DNA from 3 places in the Blautia sp. aa_0143 genome. Region 1 is predicted to be linked to each of the others. Evidence: riboswitches for the same ligand, from Rfam matches in the RefSeq annotation. Region 1 holds a riboswitch; each other region holds the start of a gene.
The links. A riboswitch is a leader RNA that binds a small molecule or an ion and turns the genes downstream of it on or off. The one in region 1 is predicted to bind FMN.
Positions count from the first base shown of each region.

Region 2: it holds a riboswitch for FMN, as region 1 does, so the genes downstream of both, EAI83_RS17840 (DUF6783 domain-containing protein) here and EAI83_RS06010 (ECF transporter S component) in region 1, are expected to answer to the same signal.
Region 3: it holds a riboswitch for FMN, as region 1 does, so the genes downstream of both, EAI83_RS11535 (ECF transporter S component) here and EAI83_RS06010 (ECF transporter S component) in region 1, are expected to answer to the same signal.

Region 1 is NZ_RCXU01000009.1:69,098-74,625, forward strand. It holds gene EAI83_RS06005 (fibronectin type III domain-containing protein) at 1-2,851, shown strand, start outside; FMN riboswitch at 2,962-3,079, shown strand; gene EAI83_RS06010 (ECF transporter S component) at 3,210-3,845, shown strand; gene EAI83_RS06015 (MATE family efflux transporter) at 3,973-5,361, opposite strand.
Region 2 is NZ_RCXU01000012.1:101,559-107,086, reverse strand. It holds gene rpsB (30S ribosomal protein S2) at 1-242, shown strand, start outside; gene tsf (translation elongation factor Ts) at 270-1,208, shown strand; gene EAI83_RS07915 (hypothetical protein) at 1,514-1,780, shown strand; FMN riboswitch at 1,970-2,084, shown strand; partial or broken gene EAI83_RS17845 (DUF6783 domain-containing protein) at 2,202-2,438, opposite strand; partial or broken gene EAI83_RS17840 (DUF6783 domain-containing protein) at 2,388-2,513, shown strand; gene ribD (bifunctional diaminohydroxyphosphoribosylaminopyrimidine deaminase/5-amino-6-(5-phosphoribosylamino)uracil reductase RibD) at 2,516-3,643, shown strand; gene ribE (riboflavin synthase) at 3,625-4,278, shown strand; gene EAI83_RS07890 (bifunctional 3,4-dihydroxy-2-butanone-4-phosphate synthase/GTP cyclohydrolase II) at 4,297-5,514, shown strand.
Region 3 is NZ_RCXU01000020.1:79,649-85,176, reverse strand. It holds partial or broken gene EAI83_RS11550 (response regulator transcription factor) at 1-181, opposite strand, end outside; gene EAI83_RS11545 (relaxase/mobilization nuclease domain-containing protein) at 537-1,946, opposite strand; gene EAI83_RS11540 (riboflavin kinase) at 2,025-2,717, opposite strand; gene EAI83_RS11535 (ECF transporter S component) at 2,726-3,370, opposite strand; FMN riboswitch at 3,488-3,603, opposite strand; gene EAI83_RS11530 (CD1845 family protein) at 3,850-4,140, opposite strand; gene EAI83_RS11525 (plasmid mobilization protein) at 4,226-4,570, opposite strand; gene EAI83_RS11520 (hypothetical protein) at 4,567-5,265, opposite strand; gene EAI83_RS11515 (DUF4316 domain-containing protein) at 5,265-5,528, opposite strand, start outside.

The DNA of each region.
Region 1 (5,528 bases):
AATTCTGGAAGAACCTTCGGCGGTCATCAGAAAAGCAGAAGGAACAGAGGAGGCTGCGGCACCGGAAGAAATTTTTGGTGACGGAGAAAACAAGGAGCAGCAGGAAGATATATTCACAGATGATATTCCGGCAGCAGGCACTTCCGAAAAAGAAACAGATGTGGAGAGTACAGAAATATATCTGTATGCGATGAATGATACTTACAGCAGTGTGATCTCCATGCCGGATACCATGCAGACATCTTATCAGATCCAGACATCCGGCAAAAATCCGGTATATACGGTTGTTTCCGGTTATACTGCGAAAGTCAGCGAAACCGGTCTTGTTACTCCTAAAATGCAGTATGTAACCTATGTAGACAAAAACGGAAATGACGTAAAGAGCCAGTGGGAATACATGTTTGGAGAGACCCTGATCTCTGTACAGGATGGAAACAGTACCGTTTATTATAAATTCATACTCAAAGATTATGCGGAGTATTACGCAGAACAAAAAATGGATACATTCCTCAAAGAAAATATTACTGCGGAAATGTCCGATTATAAAAAGGTTGAGACGATCGCCAGATGGCTTGCCAACAACTTCAATTACAGTCAGTATCATTCCGGTTATACAGGCCTGATGCTGGATGGCGGCGGAGACTGCTGGGCCAATACCAGCGCAGTGAACTATATGTGCGAAAAACTGGGACTGACCGTGTATGCAAGGTATGCGGCAAATGATCCGGGGGCGGGAAGCGGTCACAGGAACTCTGTAGTCATAATTGACGGAGAAAGATATCTGGTTGACTGCGGATATACGGGAAATGCCCCCAGACATTATGAATTGTCCAAAATGGACTATGACTATTCTTATAAGATTCTGAATGATGGAACACTCAGGCTGTATCAGTATGAAGGAACGGATACAAATATCGTAGTTCCGGATACTATTGACGGAAGAAAAGTAACGGTTCTTGGAAACAGTACCTTCCAGTATTGCACCCAGGCTTCTGATATAGAGTCTGTTACTTTGCCGGATTCGCTTACAACCATCGAAAAGAATGCTTTTTACAACTGTGAGAAATTGAAATCTGTTACGATTCCCCCAAATGTGTCATCTATAGGGCTGGCTGCTTTTGTGGAGGGCTTGTCTGAGTCCAGTCTGACAGAAATTAAAGTAGATCCGGAAAATCCGTATTTTTCTGAAAAAGACGGAGTGGTATTCAGCAAGGATGGCACAAAACTGATCGTGTTTCCGTCCGGACGTTCCGGAGATTACCAGATCCCGGATGGAACTGTAAGCGTGGGAGACTATGCTTTTTATTACTGTGTAAATGTTTCTTCCATAACAGTACCGGGAAGTGTCAGAAGCCTTGGAGAAGGTGCTTTCGGAAACTGTTCGTCGCTTACGAAAGCTGTCCTGAACGAAGGCTTGGAAGAAATCGGTGAATATGCATTCCAGAGCAGTTCAGGGATCCGTGATATTATAATTCCCGCATCTGTAAAATCAGTTGGGAAAAATGGACTTCGTCTGTCTTCCGGGTGCAGGATAAGAGTACTGAGCACAGATACTGTCTGGGCGGATGATGCGTTCAGGGATTCAGCACTGATCGCGGGAAAAAAGGATTCCACACTTCAGAAATACGCAGAGGACCGTGGCTGCACGTTTGTGGAGCTGTCAGCAGACAACCGGATACCGCTTCAGAATGAATGGTTTGAACAGATCACTTCAGACTATGAATATAATGGAAAAAGCCATGAACCCGAAATAGAATCCAGTGAATCCGCACCGGAACTTGAGCAGGGCTTCGATTATGAAGTAACTTATGAAAATAACATCAATGCAGGAACTGCGACTGTAAAGATCACGGGAAAAGATATTTTCTGCGGTACAGTAGAGCGGAGTTTCAAGATTACGCCAGATGAAAATGGAATGTATGTGTGCTATTTTGCGGAAAATAATGAAACATACCTGGAAACCACCTTTAAAGGAAAAAAAGTGGAACCGGAAGTGGTAATTGACGGACTGGTACAGGGAAAAGATTATACGGTAACCTATGTTAATAATGAAAAGCCTGGTGAAGCTCGTGCAGAGCTCACGGGAATCGGCAATTATAAAGGATCGGAAACATTATATTTTACTATTTACGGAAAACTGCCGGCTGCGGATCCAATAGCTGATCAGACATATACAGGAAAAGAACTTACACCTGCCATCGTAATCCCCGGATTGAAAGCCGGCGAAGATTATTATATGTACTACGAGGATAATCAGTATCCGGGTGTTGCAACGGTAACCATTTATGGTACCGGTTATTATAAAGGTACCGCAACCATTCATTTCAAGATCATAAAAAAGACAGAAAAGTTTGTCAGCAATGTTAAGCTAAACAGAACCTCTTACACTTATACGGGAAAATCCATCCGGCCATCAGTAACCGTAACTGTAAATGGAAAGAAGATCGGTGCGAGTGCTTATAAGCTGTATTACAAAAATAATAAAAATTCCGGAATTGGAACTGTACAGGTCAGAGGAATCGGAAAATACAGTCGTATCAACAAAACGCTTACCTTTAAGATCCTGCCTCTAAAAACTCTGCTGACAGGACTGAAAAAAGCAAACAGATCCTTTACCGCAAGCTGGAAGAAAAATATACAGGCAACCGGCTATCAGATCCAGTATGCAGCAGACAGCAGATTTACAAAAGAAAGAAAAACGGTCACAGTTGGAAAACAGTCTGCGACCAGATATAAGATATCAGGACTGAAAAACAAAAAGACCTATTATGTCCGCATCCGGTCATATAAAAGAGTCGGAAAAAAGGTTCTTTACAGTAGCTGGAGTACGGTAAAGAAAATCCGGGTTTGATCATAAAGGAGTGGATCTTAGATTTATATAAATGGAGCAGAATGCTTCTGTGACAGAATTAAGGCTTGTAATTATAAAAAGAGCGCGTTATAATGAACTCATAAAAAAGAAAATTTCTTCGGGGCAGGGTGTGATTCCCTACCGGCGGTATAGTCCGCGACCCGCTTTGGCGGCTGATCTGGTGAAATTCCGGAACCGACAGTAAAGTCTGGATGAGAGAAGAACGCGCAGTATTTAAAGAACGTGCTCAGTGCCCCGGGAAGAAGCTCCCGGGGCTTTTTATGTGAAGAAATTTTTTTCGCATAAAGATTTCTTGTGGAAATTTTCTTTGAATATTTCTGAAGAAGGAGAGAGAGTTATGAGTGAACAGATATTACAGAGAGGAAATGCTGTGGAAAGAAGCAGAACAAGAACCATCGCGCAGGTAGCCATGCTTGGTGCTGTGGCAGGAGTATTGATGAATCTTGAGTTTCCGATCCCGTTTCTTGCACCGTCTTTTTATCAGCTTGATTTTTCCGAGGTACCGGTTATGGTAGGAACCTTCGCTATGGGACCTGTGGCAGGTATCCTGATCGAGCTTGTGAAGATTCTCGTACATCTTGTGACTAAGGGAACCATGACTGCCGGTGTTGGTGATGTTGCCAATTTCCTGTTTGGATGTGCCTATGTGGTACCGGCCGGCCTGATCTACCGTTTCCGTCACAAAAAGAGCAGAGTACATGCAGTTGCAGGTATGGCAGCAGGAACAGTCCTGACAGCGATCCTTGCATGCTTTGTCAATGCCTTTGTATTGCTTCCGGCTTACGGTAAGGCGTTTGGAATGCCAATCGAGACCTTTATCCAGATGGGAAGCGCAGTACACAGCTCCGTAAACGGACTGCTTACCTTTGCACTGCTGATCATTGCTCCGTTTAATATCTTTAAATATGCACTGACATCTCTGATCGTATTTGTAATCTATAAGAAAATCCGTGTTGTACTGAAAGGTGACTGATCATAAGCAGCTGCCGGAGGATGAAGAAAAGATCAGAAATTGGTGGTTTCAGATAAATATCTGAGAATGTGAGAAATGCCATGTAATATATTGCCGATGGGCAGTAAATTACATGGCATTTTTTATGTCAGGCGTTTTGTTCTGCAGTTTTCATGACTCCAAGCTCACGTCTGGCAAAAACAACGGCCAGCACAAATGCAGAGGTATCTGCAATTGGTCCTGCGTACATGACGCCATCGATTCCGAAGAAGACCGGGAAGATGACGATCAGCGGCAGCAGGAAGAGCACCTGCCTTGTGAGGGACATGATCACACCAAGCCTGGCTTTTCCAATGGAGGTAAAAAAGCCGGCGGACATAGGCTGGATCCCGTTGGCAAAGGTCATCAGCATGAAGATGCGGAGATATTTTTCTGCAAAATGAAAGTACAGGTCGCTGCCGTTTCCGAAGATGCCTACGATCTGATGCGGGAAGAACTGGAAGCAGATAAAAAATATGGTTGCGATCACAGTACATAAGGTTACGGAATAGCGGTATGTCTGGCGTACACGGCTGTATTTTTCGGCGCCGTAGTTAAATCCCCAGATGGGCTGGGAGCCCTGGGAGATTCCGATGCAGATGGCCATAAATACCTGATTGACTTTGGAAATGATCCCTGCACAAGCGATCGGAATATCACTTCCGTAAGCGGAGAGTGCTCCGTAATGGCGAAGTGTATTGTTCATGACAATCTGCACTGCAGCAATGGCAACCTGATTGATACAGGATGCCATTCCCAGAGAAAAAATGGCAGACAGATTGCGTGCCTTAGGAATCAGCATGGAGTGGTCCAGGTACATTTTTCGGAGTCTGGAAAAATAAAAGATGATCAGAAGTCCGGATACAATCTGGCCGATCACGGTTGCCCAGGCTGCACCTTTGATGCCCCAGCCGAATCCAAAGATGAAAAGCGGGTCCAGGATGGTGTTGATGGCGGCACCGGCCAGGATGCAGGTCATGGAATAGGTAGGACTCCTGTCTGCTCGGATCAGGTGGTTGCCGCCTGTGCTTAAAACATAAAAGGGAAGTCCAATGGCGGTGATCCCCATGTAATCAATGGCATAGGGCATGACGTCCGGTGTTCCGCCGAAAAAATGAAGCAGTGGCTTCAGGAACAGAAGGACGATGACAGAGAGTATCGTACCGGAGATTATCAGCGCGGAGAGTCCGGTTCCTGCAATGGAGCTGGCTTTTTTTTCGTTTCCTGCGCCCATTTCCAGGTTGTAATTGGAGGCGCTGCCGATTCCCAGGAGCAGTGCAGCAGCAGTAGAGATAATGGTTACGGGAAATGCGATGTTTGTGGCGGCGTTTCCAAGCATTCCTACGCCCTGTCCGATAAAGATTTGGTCAACGATATTGTACAGAGCGCTGACCAGCATGCTGATGATGGCGGGAATGGCGAATTTGGCGATCAGGCTGCCTACAGGGGCGGTTCCCAGAGGGTTTTCGGCCTGGGCAGCATTGGTCTGGTTTTTCAATGTTTTTTCCTTCTTTCTTGTCTACAGTAGCTGTTTGGTAATGTGATAAGTGGATTTTTAATTTTATAGCAGGGTATTTATTATAGCACTATTGTGAAGGGAGTGTAAGTATAAAAAATTGACCTTTGGTTTTGGATGGGATAAAATGTTTTTAGAAAAATTTTCGG
Region 2 (5,528 bases), on a different contig from region 1:
TTTGCGTACAGGAGGCTCATACACTTGGAATCCCGCTTATCGGTATCTGCGATACTAACTGTGATCCGGAAGAGCTTGACTATGTGATCCCGGGAAATGACGATGCTATCCGTGCAGTAAAACTCATCGTTTCCAAGATGGCTGACGCTGTTATCGAGGCTAAGCAGGGAACTGCTGAGGCAGATGGCGAGATCGAGGCTGAGTCTGAGGAGTTTGCAGCTACAGAGGAATTATTCGTATAAACAGAATATTTCAGGAGGAAACGAACAATGGCTATTACAGCAGCACAGGTAAAAGAGTTAAGAGAGATGACCGGCGCCGGAATGATGGATTGTAAGAAAGCTCTTACAGCTACAGAAGGCGATATGGATAAAGCAGTTGAGTTCCTGCGTGAGAAGGGTCTTGCTACAGCACAGAAGAAAGCAAGCCGTATCGCAGCAGAGGGTCTTTGCAAAACTCTGGTAACAGAGGATGGAAAGAAAGCAGTCGTTGTTGAGGTTAATGCTGAGACAGACTTCGTTGCAAAGAATGAGAAATTCCAGAGCTATGTTGCAGATGTTGCAGCACAGGCACTTAACACAACAGCAGCTGATATCGATGCTTTCCTTGCTGAGGCATGGGCACTTGATACAACTAAGACTGTAAAAGAGGCTCTTGCAGCTCAGATCGCAGTAATCGGCGAGAACATGAACATTCGTAGATTTGCTCAGGTTGAGGAGCAGAACGGATTCATCGCTTCCTACACTCATATGGGTGGAAAGATCGGCGTTCTTGTAGACGTTGAGACAGATGTTGTTAACGATGCTGTTAAAGAGATGGCTAAGAACGTAGCTATGCAGATCGCAGCTCTGAAACCGCAGTACACAAGCGACAAGGAAGTAAGCGCTGACTACATCGAGCATGAGAAAGAGATTCTTATGGCTCAGATCCAGAACGATCCGAAGGAGTCCCAGAAACCGGCTAAGGTTATCGAGGGAATGATCACAGGACGTATCAAGAAAGAGCTTAAAGAGATCTGCCTTCTTGACCAGACATACGTAAAAGCAGAGGACGGAAAACAGTCCGTTGCTAAATACGTAGAGCAGGTAGCAAAAGAGAACGGCGCTAAGATCCAGATCAAAGGCTTCGTTCGCTACGAGACAGGCGATGGTCTTGAGAAAAAAGAAGAGAACTTCGCTGAGGAAGTTGCAAAACAGATGGGTAAATAATCCATTAACTTAAGTTTTCATTATATTATTTTAATAAGTCTGAATTTAAGTATTTAAAAACCTTGAAAGCCGATGGTGTAGATTGATAACAGTCAAAGCCATCGGTTTTCTTTATCCAAATATCTTGGACACTCTGTCAAATATATTCTCTGGTTCTTCCTGCCACATCAAAATAAGTATGCTCATGCATTGACAGAGATAATCGATACTTTCAAAACGCCTAAATGTCACGGCCTGCGCCTGTTTCCGCTTATAATTCCTCACTATTTGTGCCGCCAGCCAAAGGCGGCGGAATGGAGATTTTTATGAAATATACCCAGGATAATGGAAAAATTAAATTATGTGAAACTGATAATATGGATCATCTCGTGCGGTTAACACAAGCGTTGAATGAAAATAATATTCTTTACGAAACGAGATTAAAAAAAGGAACATTTATCAATAATCTTTTTTTCTTGATTTTTTATCATACTTTTGCATCGGGAATTGATCATAAGAATGAAACAACATGTATTTATGTACTAGAAAAAGATTTTGCTGCTGCCCAAAAAGCAATAGTAAACTGCAGATAAAAAAATTCATCTTCCAAGGCACAGGCTCTGTGTGCTGGCCATCGGTCATTGCCTGCGTGCCTGTTTGTCAACCAAAGCCTGAGAATAGTAATACGACGATTGCCTGCCAGTAACTAATATTCCGCATGGAATGAGTAAAATAAAAATTTCGCTTTACAAATAACAGATAAAGTATTAAAATAAACAAAAAGATATCTTCAGGGCAGGGTGAGATTCCCTACCGGCGGTAAAGCCCGCGAGCCGAGAGGCATGATCCGGTGAGATTCCGGGGCCGACAGTACAGTCTGGATGGAAGAAGATGATAGTACAGTTGATTTTTTGAATGAATGTAGTATCAGAGCTCTGAGATGGTGATCCATTTCAGAGCTTTTTATATAGGGAATCAGACATTCATTTATCGATCATATGTAACAGATCAATTCTACCCTGCAGATATTTCTGCAGGTTTTTTTTGTATCTGGTACATCGTTTTCGAAATAAATATACCACTCACTTGTCTGTGAATCCGATTGCACAGATCTAAAAGCCTCGGCGTACCAGAGCGTGTTTGAAAAATCATTCCTGCAATCTGCACGCCCCACTTTGCGGTATATTTTGCCCGAATTCAGTTGCCGTAGCCCGCTACGGCGCCCTCATCCGGACAAAATCTCCCACAAATTGTGACGCACATCTTGCAGAAAGCCTTTTTCAAACACGCTCTAGACAAAGAACAGGAATAAGAAAGAAGGAATAAAAATGACGGATCAGGAATATATGCTTCGGGCGATTCAGCTGGCCAAAAAAGGAGAAGGCTGGACGAATCCCAATCCGATGGTAGGGGCAGTGATCGTAAAAGACGGAAGGATCATCGGGGAAGGCTATCATAAAAAGTATGGAGAACTTCATGCGGAACGTAATGCAATTGCTTCCCTCACAGAACCAGCAGAAGGTGCGGTGATTTATGTTACGCTGGAGCCTTGCTGTCATCATGGAAAAACACCTCCATGTACGGAAGCGATCATTGAACAGAAGATCAGAAAAGTGGTGATCGGTTCCCGAGATCCGAATCCGAAAGTGGCAGGAAAAGGTGTACAGATGTTAAGGGAAGCCGGTGTAACAGTAGTTGAAGATTTTATGAGAGAAGAATGTGATCAGCTGAATCCGGTGTTTTTCCATTATATTACTACGAAAACCCCATACGTGGTGATGAAGTATGCCATGACACTGGATGGGAAGATCGCAACGAAGACAGGAGCATCAAAATGGATCACCGGAGAAGCGGCAAGAAAAGAAGTACAGCATATGCGGCATCAGTACATGGGGATCATGGCAGGTATTGGAACTGTGCTTGCAGATGATCCGATGTTGAACGTCCGGGTAGAAGGCTGGAAAAGTCCTGTCAGGATTGTGTGCGACAGTAAGCTCAGGATCCCGCCGGACAGTCAGATCGTAAAAAGTGCGGAAAAGTACCGGACGATCGTGGCTTATGCAGATCAGAAAAATACAGAAGAAAAAATAAAAATATTACATACCATGGGAGTTGAGACCATTTACTGTCCGGATGAAAAGGATCAGATAGACCTTAAGAAGCTGATGACAGATCTTGGAAACAGGGGTATTGACAGCATCCTCCTGGAGGGAGGCGGTACGTTAAATGACAGTGCCCTGCGAGCCGGAATTGTAAAGGAAGTACAGGCTTTTGTGGCACCAAAGCTGTTTGGTGGTGTGGCCGGGAAGACACCGGTAGAAGGTATCGGAGTTGAATTCCCGTCTGAAGCAGTAGAACTGAAATATATAGATATCTGCCAGATCGGTGAGGACATCCGGATAAGATGTCAGGTGTGTGAGAAAAAACAGGAGGAATCATGTTTACAGGAATCGTAGAAGAGAAAGGAAAAGTCCGTTATATACAGCTGACAGGAGAATCAGGGATCCTGGCAGTGAAAGCCCGGAAAGTCCTGGAAGGGACAAGAATCGGTGACAGTATTGCTGTGAATGGTGTGTGTCTGACAGTTACGTCGATCCAGCCGGACGGATTTACTGCCGATGTGATGGCAGAGACGATCAGAAGAAGCAGTCTTGGCAGTTGCAAAGCTGGAAGCCAGGTAAACCTGGAACGTGCAATGGCTGCAGATGGCAGGTTCGGGGGACACATAGTAAGCGGCCATATTGATGGGACTGGAGTGATACGTTCCATGCTCCGGGAAGAAAATGCCATCTGGGTATCAATTGAGACATCGCCACAGATCTTGCATCTGATCGTGGAAAAAGGATCCGTTTGTATTGATGGGATCAGCCTGACAGTTGCAAGGGTTGATGAAGCTGGTTTTCAGGTGTCGGTCATTCCACATACAGGAGAAGAAACCACCCTTTTGGAAAAGGTGCCGGGGGATCTGGTTAATCTGGAAAATGATGTGATCGGAAAATATGTAGAAAAACTGCTTGGCATCAGAAAAAATGAAGAAGAGAAAAAAGAATCCGGAATTACGATGGAGTTTCTTGAAGAATTCGGGTTTTAGAACAGGAGGATATACACTATGTCACAAAATTATCAGTACAACACAATTGAAGAGGCACTTAGGGATCTTAAGGAAGGAAAAATAGTTCTGGTCACAGATGATCCGGACAGAGAAAATGAGGGAGATCTGATATGTGCGGCAGAGTTTGCGACCCGGGAAAATATTAATTTCATGGCGACTTATGCAAAGGGTCTTATCTGTACACCGATGAGTGCAGAAATTGCGGCGAGATTGAATTTTCCGCCGATGGTTGCTGAGAACACGGACAATCACAGTACAGCATTTACCGTGGCAGTGGATCACGCAGATACAACCACCGGTATCTCTGCGGCAGAACGCTCCTATACCATTATGAAGTGTGTGGATGATCAGTCAAAACCGGAGGATTTCAGAAGACCGGGACATGTGTTTCCGCTTATTTCCAGAAAAGGCGGGGTTCTGGTACGAAATGGCCATACGGAGGCAACAACAGATCTTATGAGACTTGCCGGACTGAAAGAATGCGGCGTGTGCTGTGAAGTTATGAAAGAAGATGGCACTATGATGCGTACATCACAGCTATGGGAAATGGCAAAAGAGCATAACCTTACATTTATTACGATCCGTGATCTGCAGGATTATATAAGAATACATGAAAAGCATGTAAAGGAGGAAGCAGCTGCAAACCTCCCAACGCAGTACGGTGATTTTAAAATGTATGGCTATATCAATGACATTACAGGAGAGCATCATCTGGCACTGGTAAAAGGTGATCTAGGAGATGGTGAGGATGTGCTTTGCCGTGTACATTCGGAGTGCCTGACAGGAGATGCATTCGGATCGCTCAGATGTGACTGCGGCCTGCAGCTGCAGACAGCGATGCGCCAGGTAGAGGCGGAAGGCAGAGGGATCATTCTGTATATGAGACAGGAAGGCAGAGGGATCGGACTGATCAATAAGATCAAAGCCTATGCGCTTCAGGAACAGGGATATGATACCGTGGAGGCTAATGTGAAGTTAGGGTTTGCACCGGATCTCAGAGAGTACTGGGTTGGGGCACAGATACTGTCAGACCTTGGTGTGAAATCATTAAGATTACTGACCAATAACCCGGATAAAGTCTATGGGCTTGGCGAATTCGGGTTGAAGATCAATGAGAGAGTACCATTGGAGATTCCGGTACAAAAGTATGACCGGAAGTATATGAAGACGAAGCAGGAAAAGATGGGTCATATTTTTAAAGAAATAAATTTATAAAAAACAGCAAATAG
Region 3 (5,528 bases), on a different contig from region 1:
AACCGTTCCCATCCGGCAGGTTGATGTCCAGCAGCACCAGATCAAATTCCCGCTGGCGGATGGCGTCGGCTGCGGTTCTGGCATTTAGGGCAGAAGTCACGCCGTAGCCGTCTGCGGTCAGGTTATAGGCCAACATCTTATTCAAAAAACTGTCGTCCTCGACAATTAAAATCTGCTTCATATCCTCACTTCCTTTGCTTTTTGCAGATAGTATAACAGGCAAATGTCCGCGAAATGTTACAACGGACAAAAAATTTTATTTTTTGCATTTCTCTGTTATAGCAGTTCAAAATAATAACTCTATTATAGGCAGTTATCAAAGGTTTATCAATGCGGCAACTATACCTCTGCCAAAGACTCTTAAAACTACTGGCAAGCAATGCAATCTTACGTAAGATTGCGTATTTAGCAGAAATCCCGTTCCCGGAATTCCTGCTAAATGCTTGTTGGTGACATATCCCCAAACCCCTGAGATCATTGCCGGTGGCAATGGCTGCGCGTTCCGTTGGAACGCTGAAAACGAAAAGCAGACAACCTTATTGACGAGATTTTTCTGTGCTACGCTGCGGTTGTGGTGGGGAAGAAATCTCTAATAGATATTCCACATTGGATCGAACATTATGAAGTTCTCTCATATCATTTTTGGCCTGCTTATAGGAAGAATAGGATTTCCGTTTTTGTTCCAGAAGATCGCTGTATTCCTCCCGGAGAGATTTGACAGAGGGGAGCTTTTGGATTCCCAACTCGTCAAAATGATTCTTTGCCGCCTTGTGCAGCAGAATTTCAGACTCATGTGCTGTTCGGTATTTTTTGCTATACCCAGCTTTGCGATATTCTACATAGACAGCTCGCGTTTTCACATAGTTTACAATCTGCTTTTGCAGCTCGGCATTGGCGTTCATTTTTGACTCCAGATCTTTGATCTGAACGGATAAGGTATTGAAATTAGTGGTAGCGGCGTTGGCTTTTTCCAGAAGATCCTCATAACCCATATCGCCATGTTCTTTTAAGTAGAGCACTGCCTGGGAAAGCTGTTTTAAGTTGAACACTTTTGCCCAACGCTCATAACCGGGACCTTTGCCGGAACGGATTGCAGCCTCTATATCTACCAGCAATCCAACTTTGGAAACCGGTTTTTTTGAAAAAGTATGGCGGGATTTTACTGTCCGTGTACCGGCAATTCGTTCTTTGATGGCCTGTTCTGTATAATCGCCTTTGAGCGTATCACATCGGGTATAATTTTCCTGTCCCGGAACTCGGAACCGAAGATGTTTTCTTTCACGATTAACTTCAATCCCGGCAGCCTCCAGCTTCTTTAGAAGTTCCCCAAAATCTTTTGGCTTTTCTTCTAATGCAGCATCAATAGCAATGCGTATCTGCTCCTGAAAGGAAGGCTGCTTTTTATTTCCCAGCCATGTGCCATAATGCTCCCGGCTGGGTTTCGGATTTTCTATAATCGAAAGACCATGTTCCAAACACAGCTTGTCATTCATTCGCCGGATCGCCCAGGTAGAGCCCCAGAAGTTGCGAAATTTTTTCTGACAGTCCAGTGTAGTAGAGTTGATAATGATGTGATTATGGACATGGTGCTTATCTACATGGGTACAGACGACAAAGGCATGGTTTCCTTTTGTGAGTTTTAGCGCCAGCTCCCTGCCGATCTGATTGGCTTCTTCCGGCGCAACTTCGCCGGGCTTAAACGCCTGACGAAGATGGTAGGCGATCACATCATCCGAACCCTGATTTCTGCCGGTCAGATTTGCATACTGTCGTTTGGACAGAAGGAATTCTGCATCAGCAAGCCGGGTATCACACTCATAGCCATAAATGAATTTTCCAAAATCGGTTTTCTGCGGATTTTCTACATAATCAATAATATCTGCAATCGCAGTAGAGATGTCCCGACCTTTTCCTACATGCAAAGGCATCAGTCTTGTGGTCGCTATTTTCGTCACCCCCTAACTTAGAATTTGATCCATATATAAAAAATTGTGGTAGCACTTTAGTTAACTCGGCCGAATTTGTTAGTTATTATTAAATTTATAACCATAGCCAATTACTGTTTTTATATACTCGTGTCCCTTGCAATATGGTTTTAACCTTTTTCGTATTTGAAAAATCGTGTTTTCTACTGCGTGCAAATGGTTATTTGTGGGTTCATGCCAAATCTGTTTATAAATCTGTTCTTTTGTGAATGTGGTTTGAGGAGATTGCAGTAACAAATAAAGGACTTCAAATTCGTTTGTTGATAAATAAACTTCCTGCTGTCCTAATATTACACAATGCCGGTTAACATCAATGTGTAAGGTGTGATTTGTTTGCTTTAATCCCCAAAATTCTTGTGCCATTGTCCGGTCATTCGCAATTTGTTCAAGCAGCAAGGATAATTCATTAAATTTTCTGACTTCCCTCAATTTCTTATATAGGTTGATAGTTATCGTACACCCATATATGTCCTTATCAAAATCAAAAATATGTGTTTCGATTGAAACAAAGCTATCATTATCAAGTGTAGGGCGCGTCCCAATATGGGTAACACCATAATATATCTTGTCACTTAAAAGAATATCTGCCACATACACCCCTGTCTTTGGCAAAAATGTATTTTTTGCTATTTCTATGTTTGCGGTAGGTGTCCCCACATGCTTTCCAATACCTCGGCCATGTATAACGATCCCTGTTAGTGTGCAAATAGGCTCATTTATTTTTTCTTTCATTTCAATCCTCATATAATCCCATTCATTGACAGGATAATCAAAACACAAGTTACTATAATAAAACTTGCCAGCATAAGCAGACCAGTATGCTTTTGTCTTGCTTCATTTTCCAAAGTAGCAACATATCCGCTTTTTCTCAAAGCGGTAACTATGGGCTTATACAGTAAAAATGTAATGGACGCATTTAACCCACCTTTCAATAAGTTAAATGGAAGAAAGGCAGGAAGTAACAATTCTACAACTGCTTCTCTTGGATACCCCATATAAAGCGGCGTTACCAAATAGTTCCACAACAGCATAACGATAACCGTTATTAGCCATCCCGATGCCAGACCAATCACTGCACCAGATAAAGTGTGCTTTTTTTTGTAAATGACAGATGCCGTACACGCAAAAGATAGTGTTTGTACGATATTCATAATACAACCTAATATTCCGGTATCGCTTACTGTAATCATTTCAAGGGTTGCTACAATAACAGATACAATGCAGGAAGTCATCGGCCCCCAAATAAAGCCGCCCAAAGTTACAATAACATCGGATGGATCATACTTTAAGAATAGAATAATAGGAATCCTGCCAACAACCATAGTGACATAAGTGATCGCACATAGCATACCAATAACTGTGATTCTTTTTGTTTTACTGTTCATAATTGCTTTCCTCCGTGGCAAAAAATTAACACCCAAAAGAAAATGTCTTTCAGGTGTTAGCATTATAATTAGGCCACAGAAAAGAAAGTAATCCTCTCAAAATCTGCGGAAATCTAACCATATCTTCTTTCATCCAGACTATACTGTTGGTTTTGGAATTACACCAAATCGTGCGTTTTACGCTCGCGGACTTTACCGCCAATCGGGAATTTCACCCTGCCCCGAAGACACTTTTATTCAGTTGTTTTCCCTGCAATTATAACATCAACTATTTTTGGAAGCAATGAATTGAAGAAAGTTCGGAAATATTTCGGAAACTTGCATTTTATGAAATAGGACTTACCGCCAATTCAATTCGCCATGTTCTCTGGCATAAGAGGCAGAATGATAATATGTATCTCTCAATAAAATCCCTCCAATCAAAAAAGTTATAATTGCAGAAAAAGAGCGGGGCTGCCTATGCGCCCCGCCAAATCTGCTTAACCAAATATAAAATCCTTTAAGGCACTGTTTGCTCCGCCAATGATCCCTACCAGCCATGCAGCCGCCATAGGCAGACCGTATGGACTGATAAGAAAGGCGATCATAAGCCATGCAAGACCCGGCAAAAATCCTGCGACAAAGAACAGCACCAATGCTGCCAGAAAGATGATCCCGGAAAGAATCCCAAGTACCGCACCGGAAAGGACCACTAAAAATTTACATACCAGATAAAGAATCCCCGTAACCAGCATAAAGGGAAGTGCCAGTAATTTACCTATCAAACGCATACGCTTTGCCTCCTTTCAGAAGGGCATCTGCCCTTATAAAAATTTTACCGTGACGGCAAAAAGAAAGCAACGACTTTCCGGCTGTTTATGAAATGTTTGCAAATCCCCGGATCAGTTTATCCATGCCATCCCAAAGGCTGTCCAGACGGGTGCGGATGTCCTCTATATCTGCGGCATAAATACTGCCGGTCTCATTGGCCCGTCTGGTATATTGGTTTAAGTTATTGGAACAAATGCGGAGAAGCCGGATCATTTCCTGAATATCTCCCATATCAAGGTGAATGATGTAACCGTCTACGGCCATCTTTCTCAGATATGCCGACAGGTTGGTAATGCCAAGTTCCGCCATGCGTTCTTTTACCAGTTCAGCCTCCGGTTCGGACATGACAAATTCGACGCGGACGGATTTTTTGTTATGCCCGTCCTTCATCGTTCCAACCCTCTTTTATGAGATGAGACCTCCTGCGTCGAAACCGCCGTTTTTGCTTTTTTGAGTTTTTCCCGCAGGGTGGTCTTTTCCAGCTTATCAAGATATTCCTCCAGATTTCCGGCTGCCGCATGATAGCTGCGTTTGAAGCGTTCCCGTTTTAGGATCATCATAAGTTCCGGCTCATTTTCCGGCAGATAAGTCATTGTTTTAGGGGCTCCATGCTCTGGCATAAGCCGGTTCATAAGCTGTCTCCGTTCCTGATAGGGAATCGTGATAACATTTCCATCCTCAAATGCAACGGCTACATTTCCGATTGGACAGGTCAATTTTTTCATCCGTTCCACATGTTCTCTGTAATTTAGCGGATAGAGATCGCCAAATATTTTTCCGTCCCTGACTTCTTTCAAAGAAATGGCATAAGCCAAAACAGGATCATTTGTCTGTTCCTGGTAAAACCGCCACACTTTGTTTTCATGGCTGCCCTCCAGATAAACTTCCCGTTCACGCAGGGTATAGGTTCCGCAGGGGCGTGACATCCAAAGAAGCTGTTTATCCTCTGAACGGTCTGACACAGCCAGTTTTGAGATCAGTTCTTTATCCAGGTCAAAGTCCTCTTTATAATGTTGGGTATGAAGATCTACGATACGGGAAAGAGCACCCAGAAGCTCTACATCCTCAAATCTTACCCCAGCCATCAGCGTTCCCTTTCCGGCACAGGAGGGATTATTTGCCTTGCTTCATGCTCCGGTTTATCTGCTTTCAGACGGTCCATCAAAGACGGCTTTGCTTCCGGCACCAGCTCCCGGATTTCTTCATCTGTCTGTCCATCTGTTAAATCCGGACGCACAGGAGGTTCGTTGTTCAGCCTGCCATCCAGCATATTGTAGTTGCCGGTCTGGCCTTCCTCATAAAGCTCCGCATTGCGAAGATAACTTTCCGGCGCCTGAAACGGCTGTCC